4 regions of the Aquipseudomonas campi genome follow, and region 2 is predicted to be linked to each of the others. Evidence: predicted binding sites of a transcription regulator. Region 2 holds the regulator's gene; each other region holds the start of a gene.
What was found. The regulator sigma-54, encoded in region 2, starts transcription at its own class of promoters, with help from an activator protein. The targets are predictions, from matches to a motif close to ANTGGCATNNANNTTGCTNT.

Region 1 (4,712 bases), 2.2 Mb from region 2:
TCATACAGCGTCAGTGGCGACGGTGGAAAACGTTTGGCTGAGCGGCCGGTGCGCAGGCGCAGATCGAGAAAACCGGCCTGGCAGAGCCAGCTGTGTTGGGGGTTGAACTCGTTGCGCAGCTGCTGCAGACGCTGTTGCAGGGCAGCGCAATAGTGCTGATTGACCAGGCCGTGAAGGGTGAAGGCGCTGGCCTTGAGGCCAAGGCTGGGGGGTGTGTCGAGAAGAAAGACCGGGCTAAGCATGGGCACAACCTTGGTACTGGGCCGACACCCGCAGGTGCCGGCCCGCACCCTTCATTTCGTCATCGGGTTGTTGTAGCTGTGTTTCTCGTGACGCACGGTGGCCCAGATGGCGAAGACCGTCAGGGCCACCGCTACCGCCAGGATGAAACCCAGCACGGCGGGTTTGTCGGCGTAGGTGAAAATGCTGCTGGCACCTTCCCAGCTGGTAATCGGACTGCTCATGGCATTTCTCCCAGGTAGAGCGCGCGGGGCGGTGCCGCCGCGCGACAGTTTTCAGTTTCAGGCGGGTTTGGCTGCGCCGACAGCGACTTCGCTGGCAACAGGCGCGCTGGTGACGGTGATGCTGGCGCCGGTCAGCGCCCACTCCGGGTAGGCCTTGGCCGGCACTTCGACCAGGTCCAGGCCGCGTACTTCGGCATGCGCCGGGACGCGCAGGACACCCAGTTTCTTCAGCAGCAGGGAGATCAGATAGCCGGGGATGAAGCCCAGCAGGGCCAGCACCACGGCACCGCCGGCCTGGCCGAGGAAGTTCACCGGCGGTACGCCTTCACCCATGTTCGGGTAGCCGGCGATGAAGATGCCGCTGATCACGATGCCGGCGAAACCGCCGAAGCCGTGTACCGCGAAGGCGCCCACGGCGTCATCGATGCCACGCTTGACCAGGAACTTCTGCACCAGCGGCGCGGCAGCCGCCACGCCCATGCCGATCACGTAGGCGAGCGGCGGGTAGTAGACGTCCAGGCCAGGGGCCACGGAGATGATGCCGATCAGGCCGCCGGACATCATCCAGAACGGTTCGCGGGTGGTCAGGTAGGCACCGATCAGGCCGCCGGCAAAACCCATCAGGGTGTTGAAGGCGAAGGCGGAGAGGGTGGTCGGCTGACCGTAGATGTTGGTCCACTGGCCGCCGATGTTGTAGATGATGCAGCCGCCGAGGAAGCCGAAGAAACCGACGATCACCAGCATCAGGCCGATCACGCTCATCGGCATGCTGTGGCCGACGATTTCGTTGGCGCTGCCATCGGCATTGAAGCGACCGATACGGGCACCGACGTTGATCAGTACGCCGAGGGTGAAGAAACCGGCGATGGTGTGCACGCAACCGGCCGCGCCGACGTCATGGAAGCCCCACTCGGTGGTCAGCCAGCCAGCCGGGTGCCAGCTCCAGGCTGCGCCGAGAATCCACACGCCGGAGCCGAGGATGATGGCGAGGATGATGAAGGCGCTCATGCGGGTGCGTTCGATCAGCGCGCCGGACATGATCGAGGCCGTGGTGGCGGCGAACAGGGCGAAGGCGGCCCAGAAGATGCCGGTGGCGTTGTCCTTGATGTTCGGCCCCATGCTGCCGCTCCACGGCAGGCTGGCGGCGGCGCCTTCCAGATTCGGCACGATGCCGGTGGCGAAGCCGTTGTAGATCCACCAACCGAAGAAGAAAAAGGTCGGCACGATGAAGGCGAAGGCGAGGATGTTCTTCACCCCGGCGGTCAGGGCGTTTTTCAGGCGCGAGGCGCCGATTTCGTAGGACAGGAAGCCGGCGTGGATGACGACCATCAGGGCGATACACCACCAATAGAAGATTTCCATATTGATGGTCTCGGACATCCGGAGGAGCTGGTGCAGCTCTTCCAGGGTTGGGGTTGCCTGTTCCATGTGCTGAATCCTCGCTGCAATTTTTAGAAGTAGGTTCTGTTCGGCAGATCGAGAGATGGGGCGTAGCCAAGCGGTTCGTATAGTTATCGTGAGTTATCAAGAAGCGCCTTTGGCGAAAGAGCAAGGCGTGTGCCACCTGTCTTGGAAGGCTCTAGAACGGTACTTTCACGATTATTTTGGCGAGTTGGCGAGAAATTCGCCCCGTTTCTGTTCAGCACCGGCGGTGCACGCCAGATATTGGGTCGGATAGCTGTTCGTTTGCCGAAAGGGGGCGAGGAGGGGCGCTGCAATGCGTTGGGGTGTGCCGTTGCGGTGATTTGGTGGCGCTCTTGCGTGGGCTGGATGCGTGCTTTGCATGCTCCAGTGGCCTGTGCTGGATTCAGCAAGGGGCGTTGGGCGGGGCGGCGTCGACAGTCCTGCGGCTAGTCGCAGGAACAGAGCAGGTTGGGGCGGTCAGTGATCGGCTATTTGCACAGCACGATCATGGTACGACTGGAGAACCCGGCCGGGTTGAGGCCGAAGACGAAATCCGCGGGATCATCCTCGCCGCTCTCACTGCCGGCTTTGGCCATGACCTTGTAGCCCTTGCTGCCGCAGGCGATGGTGGCCTTCTTCTCGCACTGCTCCCAGCTGGAGGTCAGTCCGGAGCAATTGATATGCAGGCCTTTTCGGCCCTTCTTCTCATACGTCTTGGCAGTTGCAGAGCAGCCGGCAAGCGCCAGCACAACGATTAGCAGCACAAGCCTGTTCATGAGGGTCCCCGGTTGGCTTGTCTGTTTCTGGCGTGCCGTGGCCCGCCATCCCCTGTTGCAATGGTTCAGCCGTGGCGCAGTTCGTTGTGTGTAGTGACTGCGTTGCACCCTGGTCGGCCAGGTCAGCTAAACGATTGAGAAATATCACAAAGCCGGGGGAACTGGCGAGATAAAAAAGGTGTCGGGCGCTTACGCTGGGGGCGGCTTGTCAGCGCTTGCCCCGGCAAGTGGGCGAACGGGGCTTGGCCGTACTGCGTTCGCTCAGTCCGGGGCGGGCCACCAGCCCTGTTCGTCAGGTGACAAAAAAAGTCAGTTTAGGGCGTAGTGCTGGTTTCGGTGGCGGCAGTATTTCTTCGCGAGCCCGCATTCTGCGGGGTTGCAGCGCTGGCATGCTTCTGGCTATCTATCAGGTACTTGCTGGCAGACTGCCAGTAACTTCTGGCTGCTCAGGGAAATCGGATGTCATGAACAGTGCTGAACCTAAAGTGATTCATCTGCGCGAGCGCGATGCGGAAGGGGCATTGGAGCGCCTGAACCGTATCACCGGCTTGCGCTTTGCGCGCTGGCCACAGTCGCTGGCGCCCTTGGCCCGCAAGGTCGCTGCCGAGGAGGCAGCAGGCCAGGAGCTCGAAGCCGTCGAGCGCAATGTGGAGAGTGCCTGATCCGGCAAATGAAAACCCCGCGTCTGGGCGCGGGGTCGGTGTTGGCAGCTAGGGCGAATCAGGCTGTGGCTTGGCGGGTATCGCTGTTGAGCAGTTCAACCGCCTGCACGAACAGTTCTTCGACCACCAGGGTCTTGGCCGTTACGGCAGAACGCAGGCGTACCTGCATGTTCTCGATCTTCTGTTTTACCGGCAGACGGGCCACGCCGGACAGCATGACCTTGTTGTGCACATTGACCTTGCCATGGTCTACCGCGACCTCGCGCTGCTGGCCGCCATCATGGTAGCTGACGATCAGTGATACCGGCAGGTTGGCCAGCCCTGGCAGTTGCAGCCACACGGCTACGTTGAACTCTGCCACGCGGCCTTCGTACGGGGTGACACTGGTACGGGCGCAATTGACGATGCTGGAAGGTACTGGGCCGATCAGCTTGTCGTGGGCTTGGGACATTAGGCGGGCTCCGCTTTGCTCTTCTAGGTGTTGGAGTGGAGCGATTATAGGGGCGGGCGGAACCGTGAAACTGTGCGCTCTGGCGCCGATGGCTGTGACCTTGCTCGCAGTTTCAGGCCAGGCGCAGCGGGTGGCGCACCACTGACGGGGTAGTCAGGTTCGCTGCCGGCAATTGCACCACGGCCTGGTTGTTTACATTGGCCAGCTGCAGCCAGAGATTTTCTCCTTCAACGAACTGACCGCCCGGCAGCCACAGGCCGTGGTGCCAGCCATTGCCGGGAGCCGGGGTGCTTTGCAGGACGCCGGGGTGGGTTTGCGCGCTGGGCGTACGGCGTAGCCAGACTGGGCGCGGCAGCCCCTTCAGGTAACGCAGCCCCAGGTGCAGGCCTTCGCTGTTGAGATGGCGCCAGCGCACCACTGCCAGGCTGGGCGTGCCCTTGCTGGCGAGTACCAGCACCAGTTGGCCGACGGGCAGCTGTCCACCCTGGTCGGCATTGCAGTGCAAGCGCGCACCGCCCGGACTGGCGTCGAGCATCTGTGCGGGGCAGGCCTGAGGGCGCTTTTCCAGTAGTTGCGCATGAATGTTGAGCAGGCCGATGACCAGGCTGCAGTCGGCACTGAAGTCAGCGCGCGGGTGGCGTCGCTGTTGGCGGCCGAGCCAGTGTTGCTGGACCCGCTCGAGCAGCTCACGCTCGGCTGTAGTCTGCAGTGGTGCCGGTTCGTGCAGGGCCACCAGCAATGCGCCCAGCTCAAGGCGGCGCAGGTTGCGCGGATCGCTGTCCTGCGGCTGCTCCAGCGCCAGGCAGGGTTGCGCCAGGCTCAGGTCGACAATGGTTGCCTCGCTGTCCTCGTCATCTTCCCAGGGCTGCAGGCTGGCGAGGCCAGCCAGGGGTGTCAGCGCGCCGAACAGGATGGGGCATTCACCTTCGGCCAGGTGGAAGGGGTTGCTCATGGC
Region 2 (4,712 bases):
CTGGAAACCCGCAAGGACCTCGACCGCGCAGGCCGCCACGCCGCGCTGGAGACCCTGCTGCAGGAGTTCCACATCAACCACATCCGCGACAACCTCGGCATGAGCCTGTCCGGTGGCGAGCGCCGCCGCGTGGAAATCGCCCGCGCCCTGGCCACCGAGCCGAAATTCATTCTGTTGGATGAACCCTTCGCCGGTGTCGACCCGATCTCGGTCGGCGATATCAAGCAGATCATTTACCACCTCAAGGCCAAGGGCATTGGTGTGCTGATCACCGACCACAACGTGCGCGAGACCCTCGATATCTGCGAGACCGCCTACATTGTCAATGACGGCCAACTGATCGCCGAAGGCGATGCCGAGAGCATCCTGGCCAACCAGCTGGTGAAAGAGGTCTACCTCGGGCACGAGTTCCGCCTGTAACAGGCTTTTGAAAAACGTCGGCGAAGCAGCCTAGGCTAGGCGAAGAGCGGCGAAGAGGCGCAGTTTACGAATAGTAAATGAGCACTCTGAACCGGTTTTCAACAACGCCACGGCAACGCAGGTAGTTTTTCAACAGCCTGCTGACGCAGGCGCCGCCGCACTACATGGATGTTGTCAAGCCTAGGCAAAGCCGCCAGATTCAGGCATATAATTTGCTTATTGGCGGCGCCCCGGCGCCCTGTAGTGAATGGCGCACCCGCGCCGGCAAATAAGGTGCAAAGCTTCCTGCCATGAAACCTTCGCTAGTCCTCAAGATGGGCCAGCAGCTGACGATGACACCGCAGCTGCAACAAGCCATTCGTCTACTCCAGCTTTCCACCCTGGACCTGCAACAGGAAATCCAGGAGGCCCTGGAATCCAACCCCATGCTGGAACGCCAGGAAGAAGGCGAAGACTTCGACAACAGCGATCCGCTGGCCGACGGCGAAGAGCAGAACGCCCAGTCCAAACAGCAGCAGGACACCTACCAGGAAACCAACAGCACCCCCGCCGACTCCATCGAGGACGGCGAGTGGAACGAACGCATTCCCAACGAACTGCCGGTCGACACCGCCTGGGAAGACGTCTACCAGACCAGCGCCAGCAGCCTGCCAAGCAACGACGATGACGAGTGGGACTTCACCACCCGCACCTCGGCCGGCGAAAGCCTGCAGACCCACCTGCTGTGGCAGCTCAACCTGGCGCCGATGTCGGACACCGACCGCCTGATCGCCGTGACCCTGATCGACTGCATCAACAATCAGGGCTACCTGGAAGAGTCGCTCGAGGAAATCGTCGAGGCCTTCGACCCGGAAATGGACGTCGAGCTCGACGAAGTCGAAGCCGTGCTACACCGCATCCAGAACTTCGACCCGGCCGGCGTCGGCGCCCGTGACCTGCGCGAATGCCTGCTTCTGCAACTGCGTCAGCTGCCGGCCAGCGCCCCCTGGCTGAGCGAAGCCCAGCGCCTGGTCGGCGACCACCTCGACCTGCTTGGCAGCCGTGACTACAGCCAGCTGATGCGGCGTATGAAGCTCAAGGAAGACGATCTGCGCCAGATCATCGAGCTGATCCAGAGCCTCAATCCACGTCCCGGCTCGCAGATCGAAGCCAGCGAGCCGGAATACGTGATCCCCGACGTCCTGGTACGCAAGCACAACGAGCGCTGGCTGGTGGAGCTGAATCAGGAAGCGGTGCCGCGCCTGCGCGTCAACGCCCAGTACGCCGGCTTCGTCAAACGCGCCGACTCCAGCGCCGACAACACCTTCATGCGCAACCAGCTGCAGGAAGCGCGCTGGTTCATCAAGAGCCTGCAGAGCCGTAACGAGACGCTGATGAAGGTCGCCACGCAGATCGTCGAGCATCAGCGCGGCTTCCTCGAATACGGCGACGAAGCGATGAAACCGCTGGTCCTGCATGACATCGCCGAAGCGGTGGGCATGCACGAATCGACCATCTCGCGCGTTACCACGCAGAAATTCATGCACACCCCGCGTGGCATTTACGAGCTGAAATACTTCTTCTCCAGCCACGTCAGCACCTCTGAAGGTGGCGAATGCTCGTCGACGGCGATCCGTGCCATCATCAAAAAACTGGTCGCAGCGGAAAACGCGAAAAAGCCGTTGAGTGACAGCAAGATCGCTGGTTTACTGGAAGAACAGGGCATTCAGGTAGCCCGTCGCACCGTCGCCAAATACCGCGAATCCCTCGGGATAGCGCCTTCGAGCGAACGCAAGCGGTTGATGTAGCGCGCAGTGTCTGAGGCCTGCGCCAGCGACCGATGTGATGCGGCACTGAGGGAAGGCTTTTGCAAAACTGCATGCGCGCCAGGCGCCCTGCCCCGAGGGGGAAGCACAGGACAGTTCTGCAAAAGCCTTCTCAAGCCAAAGTGTTACGGTGGCAGGCCCGCTAGCCTGTCTCTTACACACGGCAACAAGGAGAAGTGGTATGCAAGTCAACATCAGTGGACACCAACTGGATGTGACCGACGCCCTGCGCGACTACATCGGCGAAAAACTCAGCCGACTGGAGCGCCATTTCGACAAGATCACCAATGTGCAGGTGATCATGGAGGTCGAGAAACTCAAGCAGAAAATCGAAGCCACCCTGCACATTGCTGGCGGTGAAATCGTCGCCAACGCAGAGCACGAAGACATGTATGCGGCGATCGATCTGCTCGCCGACAAACTTGACCGCCAACTGATCAAACACAAGGAAAAGCAGCTCAACCGCCTGCAAGGCGCGACAGCCCGCTGATATCCCCCACACATGATCCGACTTGAAAATATCCTGACCGCCGGCCGTTCCCTGGTGAACGTGCCCGGCGGCAGCAAAAAACGCGTTCTGGAACAGATTGCCAACCTGGTCGCGCGCGAATTGCCCGACCTCGATGGCCAGGACATTTTTGAAAGCCTGATTGCCCGTGAAAAGCTCGGTTCCACCGGGTTCGGCAACGGCATCGCCATTCCTCACTGCCGCTTGCCCGGCTGCGCAGCGCCGATCAGCGCCGTACTGCGCCTGGATGCGGCAGTGGATTTCGACGCCATCGACGGCGCCCCGGTGGACCTGCTGTTCGTCCTGCTGGTACCGGAAGCGGCGACCGACGAGCACCTGGAGCTGCTCCGGCAGATCGCCAGCATGCTCGACCGCGCCGACGTGCGCGAGCGCCTGCGTCAGGCGCAAAGCAGTGAGAGCCTCTACCAAGTAGTCGTCGACGTGCAGAACGGCCAGTAGGCCAGGGTAGGAAAGTGTCATGCGCCTGATCATCGTCAGCGGCCGCTCCGGCTCGGGCAAGAGCACCGCTCTCGATGTACTGGAGGACAACGGCTTCTACTGCATCGACAACCTGCCGGCCGGCCTGTTGCCCGAGTTGGCCGAACGGGCGCTGCTGGAAACCGAACTGCTGCACCCGCTGGTCGCCGTCTCCATCGACGCACGCAACCTGCCCAGCCAGCTCAAGCGCTTTCCCGAGCTGCTCGCCGAAGTCCGCGCCCGCCACATCCTCTGCGACGTGCTGTACCTGGATGCCGACGAGGAAACCCTGCTCAAGCGCTTCTCCGAGACCCGCCGCCGCCATCCGCTGACCAACGAGAGCCGCGCACTGGCCGAAGCCATTCGCGACGAGGAGACCTTGCTCAGCCCGATCACCGATCTGGCCGACCTGAAAATCGACACCACCCATCTCAATCTCTACCAGCTGCGCGACACCCTCAAGCTGCGCCTGCTGAACAAGCCCGAGCCGGGCACCGCGTTTCTCATCGAATCCTTTGGTTTCAAGCGTGGCATGCCGGTGGATGCCGATCTGGTGTTCGACGTACGCTGCCTGCCCAATCCCTACTGGAAGCCGGACCTGCGCGAGATGTCCGGTCTGCAGGCACCGGTTGCCGAGTACCTGGCCGCGCAACCAGATGTCGAGGAGATGTACCAGGACATCCATGCCTACCTGCACAAGTGGCTACCCCGTTTCGCCGCCAGCAACCGCGCCTATGTGACCATCGCCATCGGCTGTACCGGCGGCCACCATCGCTCCGTGTACCTGGCCAATCGCCTGGGCGAAGCGCTCAAACCCACCTTGAAGAATGTCCAGGTCCGCCACCGCGACCTGGGTTAAGGACTGCCCACGCAATGCCTGCCTGCGAAATCACCATCATCAACAAACTCGGCCTGCATGCCCGTGCAGCGGCCAAGTTCGTCGGCGTGGCGACGCGCTTTCCTTGTCAGGTGCGGGTCGGCCGCAGCGCAGAGAGTCTGATCGACGGCAAGAGCATCATGGCCGTGATGATGCTCGCGGCTGGCAAGGGCACCAACCTGCACCTGTATAGCGAAGGCGAACAGGATGACGACGCGTTGAACGCCCTGATCGAACTGATCAACAACAAGTTCGACGAAGGCGAATAACCCGCCTGCCCTACCCAGCAAAAGGGGCTGTCCGGAAAACCGGACAGCCCCTTTTTCATGGCGTGTTCTAGAACCTGTTTACGATCTCACAAGCTAGAGCCAGTTTTAACGCGGTATGGCCGACGCGCAGCAGATCGTAGACAGGTTATTAGCTGCCGGCGACGGTCATCTTCTCGATCAGGACCGAGCCGGTGCGGATATTGCCGCGCAGCTCCAGGTCATTACCGACCGCGACTATCTGGCGGAACATGTCACGCAGATTGCCGGCGATGGTCACTTCCTGCACCGGGAACTGGATCTCGCCGTTCTCCACCCAGAAGCCAGCGGCGCCGCGCGAATAGTCGCCGGTGACCATG
Region 3 (4,712 bases), 1.1 Mb from region 2:
GTTGGCGAACAGCTGGCGATCCTTGCGCTCATCGGCACTCGCCCGGCTGCTCAGGTCGGCCTGGGCAGTGGCGATCTTCGCCTGGGTCTTGCGCAGCTCGGCTTCCAGCGCCGGGTTGGGCTGGCGCACCGGCTCGGCCGGCAGCTGATAGTCCAGCGCGGCAGTCAGCTCGACACCGCCGGCCACCCGACGGTTGCCGATGATGGCAGCGTCGGCGCCCAGCTCATCGCGCACCAGTTTCATGGCTTGACGCATATCGGCGGCGAAGAAGCGTTTGACTTGCATGGCTTAGAACCCTCAGTTCTGGCCGACCGTGGCAACGATCGTGACCTGCTTGTTATCCGGTATTTCCTGATAAGCCAGGACATGCATGCTGGGTACCGCGAGCCGCGCAAAACGCGAGAGCATCGCCCGAACCGGGCCGGCTACCAGCAGGATCACCGGTTTGCCGAGCATTTCCTGGCGCTGCGCCGCTTCCACCAGGGAGCGTTGCAGCTTTTCGGCCATGCCAGGTTCGAGGAGGATGCCATCCTCGGAGCCCTGACCGGCCTTCTGCAGGCTATTGAGCAATATCTGTTCCAACCTGGGTTCCAGAGTGATCACAGGCAGCTCGGGCTCTAGTCCCACAACGCTTTGCACGATTGCACGAGCCAGCGCGACACGCACCGCGACGACCATCGCGGCGGGATCTTGACTCTTTGGCGCCACATTGGCGATGGCTTCGGCGATGGTGCGAATGTCGCGTACCGGCACCTGCTCCTGCAGCAAAGCCTGCAACACTTTAAGCAGGGTCGACAGCGACACCAGGCCCGGCACCAGCTCTTCGGCCAACTTCGGCGAGCTCTTGGCCAGCAGCTGCAGCAGCTGCTGCACTTCCTCATGACCGAGCAGTTCGTGGGCGTGCTTGTGCAGCACCTGGTTGAGGTGCGTGGCGACTACGGTACTGGCGTCGACCACCGTGTAGCCAAGCGATTGCGCCTGGTCGCGCTGGGTCGGGTCGATCCACACCGCCTCCAGGCCGAACGCCGGGTCCTTGGCGGCAATGCCGTTGAGGGTGCCGAACACCTGCCCCGGGTTGATCGCCAGTTCGCGTTCCGGGTACACCTCGGCTTCGGCCACGCTGACGCCCATCAGGGTCAAACGGTAGGCATTCGGCAGCAGGTCGAGGTTGTCGCGGATATGCACCGAGGGCATCAGAAAGCCCATCTCCTGGGAGAGCTTCTTGCGCACCCCCTTGATCCGCGCCAGCAGCTGCCCGCCCTGGGCCCGATCGACCAGCGGGATCAGACGATAACCCACCTCCAGGCCGACCATGTCCACCGGGGTGACATCATCCCAGCCCAGCTCCTTGACCTCCGGGGAGCGCTGCGCCGGCAGCAGTTCCTGCTGGCGCTGGACTTCCTTGACCTCTTCTTCCTTGCCCTTGCGCTGCTTGTTGGCGATCCAGTAGGCAGCGCCAGCGGCCACCAGGCCGAGGCTGATGAAGGAGAAATGCGGCATGCCCGGCACCAGGCCCATGGCGATCATGATGGCCGCGGCAACCGCCAGTGCGCGTGGCGAAGCGAACATCTGCCGGCTTACCTGGGCGCCCATGTCTTCCGAGGTCGACACGCGGGTGACCATGATCGCCGCCGCAGTGGACAGCAACAGCGAGGGAATCTGCGCCACCAGGCCGTCACCGATGGTCAGCAAGGTGTAGATGCGCCCTGCATCGCCGAAGGACAGATCGTGCTGGAACATGCCGATGGCGACGCCGCCGATCAGGTTGATGAACAGAATCAGCAGACCGGCAATGGCGTCGCCGCGGACGAACTTGCTGGCACCGTCCATCGAGCCATAGAAGTCGGCTTCCTGGGACACTTCGGTACGCCGGCGCTTGGCTTCCGGCTGGTCGATCAGGCCGGAGTTGAGGTCGGCGTCGATGGCCATCTGTTTGCCAGGCATGGCATCCAGGGTGAAGCGCGCGCTCACCTCGGAAATACGCCCGGCACCCTTGGTGACCACCACGAAGTTGATGATCATGAGGATGGCGAACACCACCGCACCGACCACGTAGTTACCGCCGATCACCACCTCACCAAAGGCCTGAATCACCTTACCGGCGGCATCGTGACCGTCCTGACCGTGCAGCAACACCACCCGCGTGGACGCCACGTTCAGCGCCAGACGCAGCAGCGTCGCGGCCAGCAGCACCGTCGGGAATACGGCGAAATCCAGCGGGCGCAGGGAATAGATCGCCACCAGCAGGACCACGATGGACAGCGCGATACTGAAGGTGAACAGCACGTCGAGCAGGAATGGCGGGATCGGCAGCATGACCATGGCGAGCATGACCAGCAGCATCAGCGGGATGCCCAGGTTGCCGTGGCGTAACCCCGACAGGTTGGTGCGTACGTCACCGATGATTTGCGCGCGATCCACTGCCACTTGTTTTCCCCAGCCTATTCAATCTTTTGACGCGAAAGCGCGCCGTGCTGGAGTTATGGCAAGAAGCATTCCAACTTGCTCGACGAGCCTGCAGCGCCCGCAGAGCATGGGCCGCCCTGCGGGCTGCTGGGCGGCTCAGGGGCTAGGCGGCAATGCGCTGACGCACCCGTGGATCGCCCGGCAGGTAGCCACCGGTCACCCGTTGGTAAGCCTCAGAGGTGCGCTTGCCGGGAATGCCGTCGACCTTGACGAAGATCCCCGGGAAGGTATTCAGCCAACCCTGTAGCGCCTCGACCCGCCGCGTCTCGAGTGGATCGGCGCAGGCACTCATCGAGTAGGCCACCACCAACGGCCCGGTTGCCGCCTCTGGTTTGGGCTGATCGGCGAACTCGACCAGGCCGCGCTCGGCCATGCGCCGCAGCAACACAGCGGCGCCACATTGCTTGGAAACCGCGCTGTCGGACCAAGTCCCATCCGCCACGTATTTACCGCTGCTGTAGTGGTTGCAATAGCTCCACAGATAAGGCGTCAGCACATGCGGGTGGTGCAGGCGATAGCCGAAGCCGTTGTACAACTCCAACTGGTAGAGCGTGCCGGCCAGACTCCAGTCGGTCATAGCGCCCAGCTTCTTCAGCAGCAAGGCATCTTCGGCGCTCTCTTCCCAGGGGAACGGTGGATTGCCGGTCTTTGGCCGCCCGGCGGGTACCTGCACGGTACGCGCCGTCAGGGGATCGCCGTTGTGCAGGTGACCGCTGAAGCTTTGCCCGCTTTCCATGTTGTGCACCACCGCGATGAAGCCCCAGGGAATGCCCAGCGCCTGGCCTACCTGCTGGTAGCGCGGGCGGTTGCCATTCAGCTTGTCGATCAGGGCTTCGACCTCGCCGGCCTTGGCCGGGCGGATCTGGCAGCTATTGAAGAGGTGTTCGTATTCGCCGCGCAGGGCGCTGGTGAGGGCAATTCTGGCCATGAGGCTCTCCGATACAGTTGGTCTGACTCCGTTCAGGTTCAGTACCACGGCAACGGCAAGGCCACCGACCTACTAGCAGGTGTAGGTCGCACGGCAGAGCTGTCAAAGGCAGGCGACGAACGTACAGCGCACTACTCGTCGCGGCGCAGATCCGGCGGGATCGGCAGGTTGTTCAACGGGCTCGGGCGCTTGCCCTTGCCAGCGCGGAACTGCTTCAGTTGGTAGACGTAGGCCAGCACCTGGGCCACGGCCAGGTAGAGGCCGGCGGGAATTTCGTGATCGATTTCGGTGGAGAAGTACACCGCCCGCGCCAGGGCGGGTGATTCCAGCAGGGTGACCTTGTGCTCCTGGGCGATCTCGCGAATCTTCAGCGCCAGGAAGTCGCCACCCTTGGCCAGCAGCACCGGCGCATTGCCCTTGGCCGGGTCGTACTTGAGGGCCACGGCGAAGTGCGTCGGGTTGGTGATCACCACGTCGGCCTCCGGCACCTGCTGCATCATCCGCCGCTCGGCCATCTGCCGCTGCAACTGGCGGATCTTCGACTTGACCTCGGGCTTGCCCTCGCTGTCCTTGTACTCGTCGCGCACTTCCTGCTTGGTCATCATCAGCTTCTGCTTGGCATCCCAGAGCTGGAACGGCACATCCACGGCGGCAATCAGAATCAAGCCACAGGCCAGCCACAGGGTGCTCTGGCCGACGATCAGGGCGCCATGCAGGATGGCCGATTCGACCGGTTCATTGGCCAGCGCCAACAGATCGTCCTGATCCGCCGAGAGCACGGCCAGGCCCACCAGCAGGATGATCACGAATTTGGCCAGGGCCTTGAGCAGCTCGACCAGCGCCTTGGTCGAGAACATGCGCTTGAGCCCTTCCCAGGGATTCATCCGGCTGGCCTTGGGTTGCAGCGCTTCGATGGAGAACAGCCAGCCGCCCAGGGCGATGGGGCCGATGATGGAGGCAATCAGCAGCACGATCAGGAACGGCTGCATCATTTCCAGCGCGGCCTGGCCCGCCGCCAGCAGGTACAGCGCCATGCTGCGGTCATCCAGCAGCACCTCGCGCGGCAAGGCGAAATTGGCGCGCATGATGTCGAGCAGGGCATCGCCCATCTGCCCGCCGTACATCAGCAACGCCACGGCACCGGCGAGGGTCACCGCGAGGGTGTTGAGCTCCCGGGAACGGGCGATCTGGCCCTTCTTGCGCGCCTCTTCCAGGCGCTTACTAGTGGGTTCCTCGCTTTTGTCGGCACCGCTCTCGCTTTCAGCCATGCGTTACCTCACCCGCGCCAGTTCGCGCAGCAGTTGCAGGGCCTCGCTGG
Region 4 (4,712 bases), 490 kb from region 2:
AGCACTTCATGCACGTTGGTCATGGCCAGCGACGGCAGCTTGTTCGAGCCGAGCATGCGGTCGACCAGGTTACGCAGGCGGTCGGCCTCCTCGATGATCACGTTGGTGTAATCCTTGAGGCTTTCTTCCGGCAGCTCGCGGGCCAGCAGCTGGGCGGCGCCACGGATGCCGCCGAGCGGGTTCTTGATCTCATGGGCCAGGCCGCGCACCAGCATCTTGGTGGTTTCCTGCTTGGACAGCTGCGCTTCTTCCTTGGTGATGCGCAGCAGGCGGTCGCGCGGGTGCACTTCCAGCAGCAGCAGGGTCTGACCAAGGCTGAGAATCGGCGTTACCGCGTAGTCGACGGTCAGGGTCTGCCCGTTCAGTGCGGTGAGCATGGCTTCGCGCTTGGTGAAGGGGTGCGCATGTTCGACGGCCTGGCGCAGGGAGCTGAGTGCTTCCGGCGACTCGGTGAACAGTTCGCTGATGAACTGGCCATGGCTGCGCTGGCCACTGACGGCCAGGAGCATCTCCGCCGCGGGATTCATGTATTCGAGGCGCAGGTCGCCGTCGAGCAGAATGGTCGCAGTGGTCAGGTTGTCCAGCAGCAGGCGGTGCAGTGTGTCGTTCAGGGTCATGGGCAGGCATCCGGCAATGGGCAGGAAAATGCAAGAAGCAAACCAAAGCCCCGAAAAGACGCGTGTTATCTGCTGGCGCCGCCATTTCAGCTACGTTTCAGCGCAGCTCGCGGGGTAAGGGGTGAACCAAAACAGGGAGAGTATAGAAATCGGTGCAGATCGGTGCGTCAAAATGGTGCATTGCTTTGCAGGGGCGGAGCCTGTCTGCGCTTTCTTGGGCTGGCAGGCTATTGAAAAGCACAGCCGAGGTAGTCACTGCATCTAGTAGGTGAGGGCGTGAAGTTACGAACTGGAGATGCGGGGCCTGAGTTCCCCTTGCGTAGGGGCGCTGTGCGCACGGGAATGCTCGCAGGGTGGGGATGCGTTACAGCGCACCCTGCGGGGGGGGCTCAGATAAAGGGGATCAGCGGAATATCCTTGGGCTCTTTCGGCTTGTCCTTCAGCGGGCATTCCGGGCGTACGCCGTAGTCGGCTTTCTTGCACGGGTTGGCCTGGCGTTTCTGTGCCAGGGAGATGCGCTTGAGGTGGAAGGGTTGGCTGGGGGTGCGCTCGAGGATGCGGCCCTCGGCATCGAGGATTTCCACGGAAATCTGGTGGGTGCCGCGGTCGATATTCTTGAGCGGGAATACCGGGCTGCGCCCCGGCGCGCCGACCGGCTGGCCATCCAGTTGTAGGCGAAAGTTGTGTCCTGATTGCAGGTTGGGTTCGCTGCTGGCGGTGACGATCAGGTCGCCGCTCGGCTCGATGATGGTGGCATCGGGTTCGGGAATGATGATGCGCAGCAGCTGGTAAACCGGAGCCTTGGGCTCTTCCATGGTCAGTGGCACGGGCGGCGGGGTGTCGCTGCCGCTCATGCTGTTTGAGGGCGCCATCTCGATACGCTGGGCCTGCCCGGACGGTGGCTGGTCGGTGAACACGCGATTGCCGTCGGCGTCGATGTAGGTGTACACCCCGGCCTGCGTGGGCAGGCCGGTACAGCAGAGCAGCAGGCAGAAAAGCAGGCGATACATAGTGTCAGGTTTGCTCGCGTGGCAGGGTTTGATCACGGGGCTGGCTTGGGCTTCGGGGGCTTCGGTGGTGGCGGGCGCAGGGCTGGGCTGCTGGTGTTGACCCGCTGTACGGTGAAGGTCACGGCCGGGCTTTGCTGGATCTGCTGGTCGCCACTCAGCACCTCGACGGCCAGGCTGTGCTCGCCGCGGTCGATGTTGACCAGTTGCAGACGGGTGACATTGCTGGCCTGGCCATACGGCTGGCCGTCCAGCAGCAGGCGCAGTAGATGGCCGGCCTGCAGGCGGGGCTCAATCTGCACGCCGACGGTGAAAGTGCCGTTGTTGGCGCGCAGCGCTTCATCGCTGGGGATGTCGGTGAGTTGCAGCACCTGGTAGGCAGCGCCAGTGGCGGCGGCAGTTTCTTGCGGCTCGACGGCGCCGGGCGGTTGCGACTCGACGGTATTGGTCGGTGGCAGCTCGACGGCTTCCGCAGCCTGGCCTTCCGGTGGCTGGTTGGTGAACACCGTGTTGCCGTTGGCGTCGGTGTACTTGTAGATCTGCGCGGCAGCAGGCAGCGCGATAGCGCAAAGCAGGCAGGCGGTGAGCAGGCGCATCGGTGTACTCCCGGGTGAGCTGTGCCTAAGCCTTGCATCTGTAGGGCTGGCTGGCAAGCACGCGGCTTTGCCAGCGTGTTGCGGCGCAAAAAAAAGGCCTCCCGAAGGAGGCCTTTTCATCACGCGGCTAGCTTAGACGCTGTAGTACAGGTCGTATTCCAGCGGGTGTACGAAGGTGCGTACTTTGATTTCTTCTTCGGATTTCAGCTCGATGTAGGCATCGATGAAGTCGTCGGAGAAAACGCCGCCCTTGGTCAGGAACGCGCGACCTTTATCCAGTTCTTCCAGCGCTTCTTTCAGGCTGCCGCAAACTTGCGGGATGTTGGCAGCTTCTTCCGGCGGCAGGTCGTACAGGTTCTTGTCGGCAGCGTCGCCGGGGTGGATCTTGTTCTGGATACCGTCCAGACCGGCCATCAGCAGTGCTGCGAAGGCCAGGTACGGGTTGGCAGCCGGATCCGGGAAGCGCGCTTCGATGCGGCGGGCTTTCGGGCTGGAAACGTACGGGATACGGATCGAGGCGGAACGGTTGCGCGCCGAGTAGGCCAGCATGACCGGAGCTTCGAAGCCCGGGACCAGACGCTTGTAGGAGTTGGTCGACGGGTTGGTGAAGCCGTTCAGGGCCTTACCGTGCTTGATGATGCCGCCGATGAAGTACAGGGCAGTGTCGGACAGGCCGGCATAGCCTTCGCCAGCGAAGGTGTTCTTGCCTTCTTTACCGATCGACAGGTGCACGTGCATACCCGAACCGTTGTCGCCGTACAGCGGCTTCGGCATGAAGGTAGCGGTTTTGCCATAGGCGTCAGCCACGTTGTGCACGCAGTACTTCAGGGTCTGAACTTCGTCAGCCTTGGCAACCAGGGTGTTGAACTTCACGCCGATTTCGTTCTGACCGGCAGTCGCCACTTCGTGGTGGTGAACTTCGATGACCAGGCCCATTTCTTCCATGGCATTACACATGGCAGTACGGATTTCGTGGTCGTGGTCGCACGGCGGAACCGGGAAGTAACCACCTTTGACGGCCGGGCGGTGGCCCTTGTTGCCGCCTTCGATGTCGGCGTCGGTGTTCCAGGAGCCTTGTTCGGAGTAGATCTTGAACATGGAGCCAGAGATGTCGGACTTGAACTTCACTTCGTCGAAGATGAAGAACTCAGGCTCCGGGCCTACGAATACGGTGTCACCGATACCGGTGGTCTTCAGGTATTCCTCGGCGCGCTTGGCGATGGAGCGCGGGTCGCGGTCGTAGCCTTGCATGGTGCTCGGCTCGATGATGTCGCAGACCAGGATCAGGGTCGGTTCTTCGGTGAACGGGTCCAGTACCGCGGTGTCGTCGACCGGCAGCAGGATCATGTCGGAGGCTTCGATGCCTTTCCAGCCATGGATGGACGAGCCATCGAACATTTTGCCGACTTCGAAAAATTCGTCGTCCAGGGCGTCACGGGCCGGCATGGTCACGTGGTGTTGCTTACCCTTGGTGTCAGTGAAGCGCAGGTCTACCCACTTCACGTCGTGTTCTTTGATCAGTTGAATCGACTTCGACATGCTGTCCTCCAGGTGGATAAGGCTCGAAAGGTGAGCCCTCAAAAGTTCGGTGAAGCCCGGCGGGATAGTCCGTCATGGCAACCTGCCTCACAAGGGAGCAAATTGCGTGCCAGTGCCCCGGAATGGGTGTGCGGCCCATAACTCAGGGTTTTCGCGGGTTGTGGCGATTATTTATACAGCTGCGCGCACCATTTTGGGTCTTTAAATAATTAGTGCGCACCATTTTAGGTCTTTGGCAAACTACCTTATTGTTTTTGGTTAAACCTTGAGCAATTTCCGCTATAATCCGCGCCCCTCTTTTTTGGTTGCCTGGCGTACGCGCTGTCCCATGAAACTCATCGTCAAACCCTTCGCGGAAATCACTATCAAGAGCCGGCCGGTGCGCAAGCAGTTCATCCGCCAGCTGGCGAAGAACATCCGCACGGTGCTGCGTGACCTGGACCCCCAGCTGGAGGTGCAGGGCGAGTGGGACAACCTCGACCTGATCAGCCAGGTGCGCGAGCCGAAGCTTCAGGCGCAGATGTTCGAGCGTCTGCGCAACACCCCCGGCATCGCCCACTTTCTCGAAGTGCACGAATACCCCTACGTCGATTTCGATGACACTTTCGAGAAATGCCGCGCGCATTTTGGTGCCCAGCTGCCCGGCAAGATCTTCGCTGTGCGTTGCAAGCGTGCCGGCAACACCCACGACTTCAGCTCGATGGAGCTGGCCAGCCACGTTGGCAGTCGCCTGCGTATCGAGTGCGGTGCCGCTGGCATCGACCTCAAGCAGCCCGAGGCCGAAGTGCGCTTCGAGGTGCGCTACGAGCGCCTGCTGATCATCCATGCCCAGCACGAAGGCCTGGGCGGCTATCCGCTGGGCTCCATCGAGCAGACCCTGGTGCTGATGTCCGGCGGCTTCGATTCCACCGTCGCCGCCTACCAGATGATGCGCCGCGGCCTGCTCAGCCACT

Region 1: HNE05_RS14420 (ammonium transporter) is a predicted target of sigma-54. The motif match lies at 2,010-2,029, and genes of this name have one in related genera.
Region 3: flhA (flagellar biosynthesis protein FlhA) is a predicted target of sigma-54. The motif match lies at 2,483-2,502, and genes of this name have one in related genera.
Region 4: glnA (glutamate--ammonia ligase) is a predicted target of sigma-54. The motif match lies at 3,854-3,873, and genes of this name have one in related genera.

The regions. Positions count from the first base shown of each region.
Region 1 is NZ_CP053697.2:3,103,232-3,107,943, reverse strand. It holds gene HNE05_RS14430 (phenylalanine--tRNA ligase beta subunit-related protein) at 1-242, opposite strand, end outside; gene HNE05_RS14425 (hypothetical protein) at 294-464, opposite strand; gene HNE05_RS14420 (ammonium transporter) at 522-1,892, opposite strand; gene HNE05_RS14415 (hypothetical protein) at 2,357-2,644, opposite strand; gene HNE05_RS14410 (hypothetical protein) at 3,109-3,306, shown strand; gene HNE05_RS14405 (hypothetical protein) at 3,365-3,757, opposite strand; gene HNE05_RS14400 (PilZ domain-containing protein) at 3,870-4,712, opposite strand, start outside.
Region 2 is NZ_CP053697.2:918,942-923,653, reverse strand. It holds gene lptB (LPS export ABC transporter ATP-binding protein) at 1-420, shown strand, start outside; gene HNE05_RS04145 (RNA polymerase factor sigma-54) at 711-2,207, shown strand; gene hpf (ribosome hibernation-promoting factor, HPF/YfiA family) at 2,407-2,715, shown strand; gene ptsN (PTS IIA-like nitrogen regulatory protein PtsN) at 2,728-3,192, shown strand; gene rapZ (RNase adapter RapZ) at 3,212-4,069, shown strand; gene HNE05_RS04125 (HPr family phosphocarrier protein) at 4,084-4,356, shown strand; gene pmbA (metalloprotease PmbA) at 4,505-4,712, opposite strand, start outside.
Region 3 is NZ_CP053697.2:1,984,027-1,988,738, reverse strand. It holds gene flhF (flagellar biosynthesis GTPase FlhF) at 1-285, opposite strand, end outside; gene flhA (flagellar biosynthesis protein FlhA) at 298-2,421, opposite strand; gene HNE05_RS09185 (hypothetical protein) at 2,570-3,394, opposite strand; gene flhB (flagellar biosynthesis protein FlhB) at 3,526-4,662, opposite strand; gene fliR (flagellar biosynthetic protein FliR) at 4,666-4,712, opposite strand, start outside.
Region 4 is NZ_CP053697.2:426,680-431,391, forward strand. It holds gene glnL (nitrogen regulation protein NR(II)) at 1-617, opposite strand, end outside; gene HNE05_RS01860 (DUF4124 domain-containing protein) at 1,007-1,627, opposite strand; gene HNE05_RS01865 (DUF4124 domain-containing protein) at 1,660-2,220, opposite strand; gene glnA (glutamate--ammonia ligase) at 2,353-3,759, opposite strand; gene thiI (tRNA uracil 4-sulfurtransferase ThiI) at 4,088-4,712, shown strand, end outside.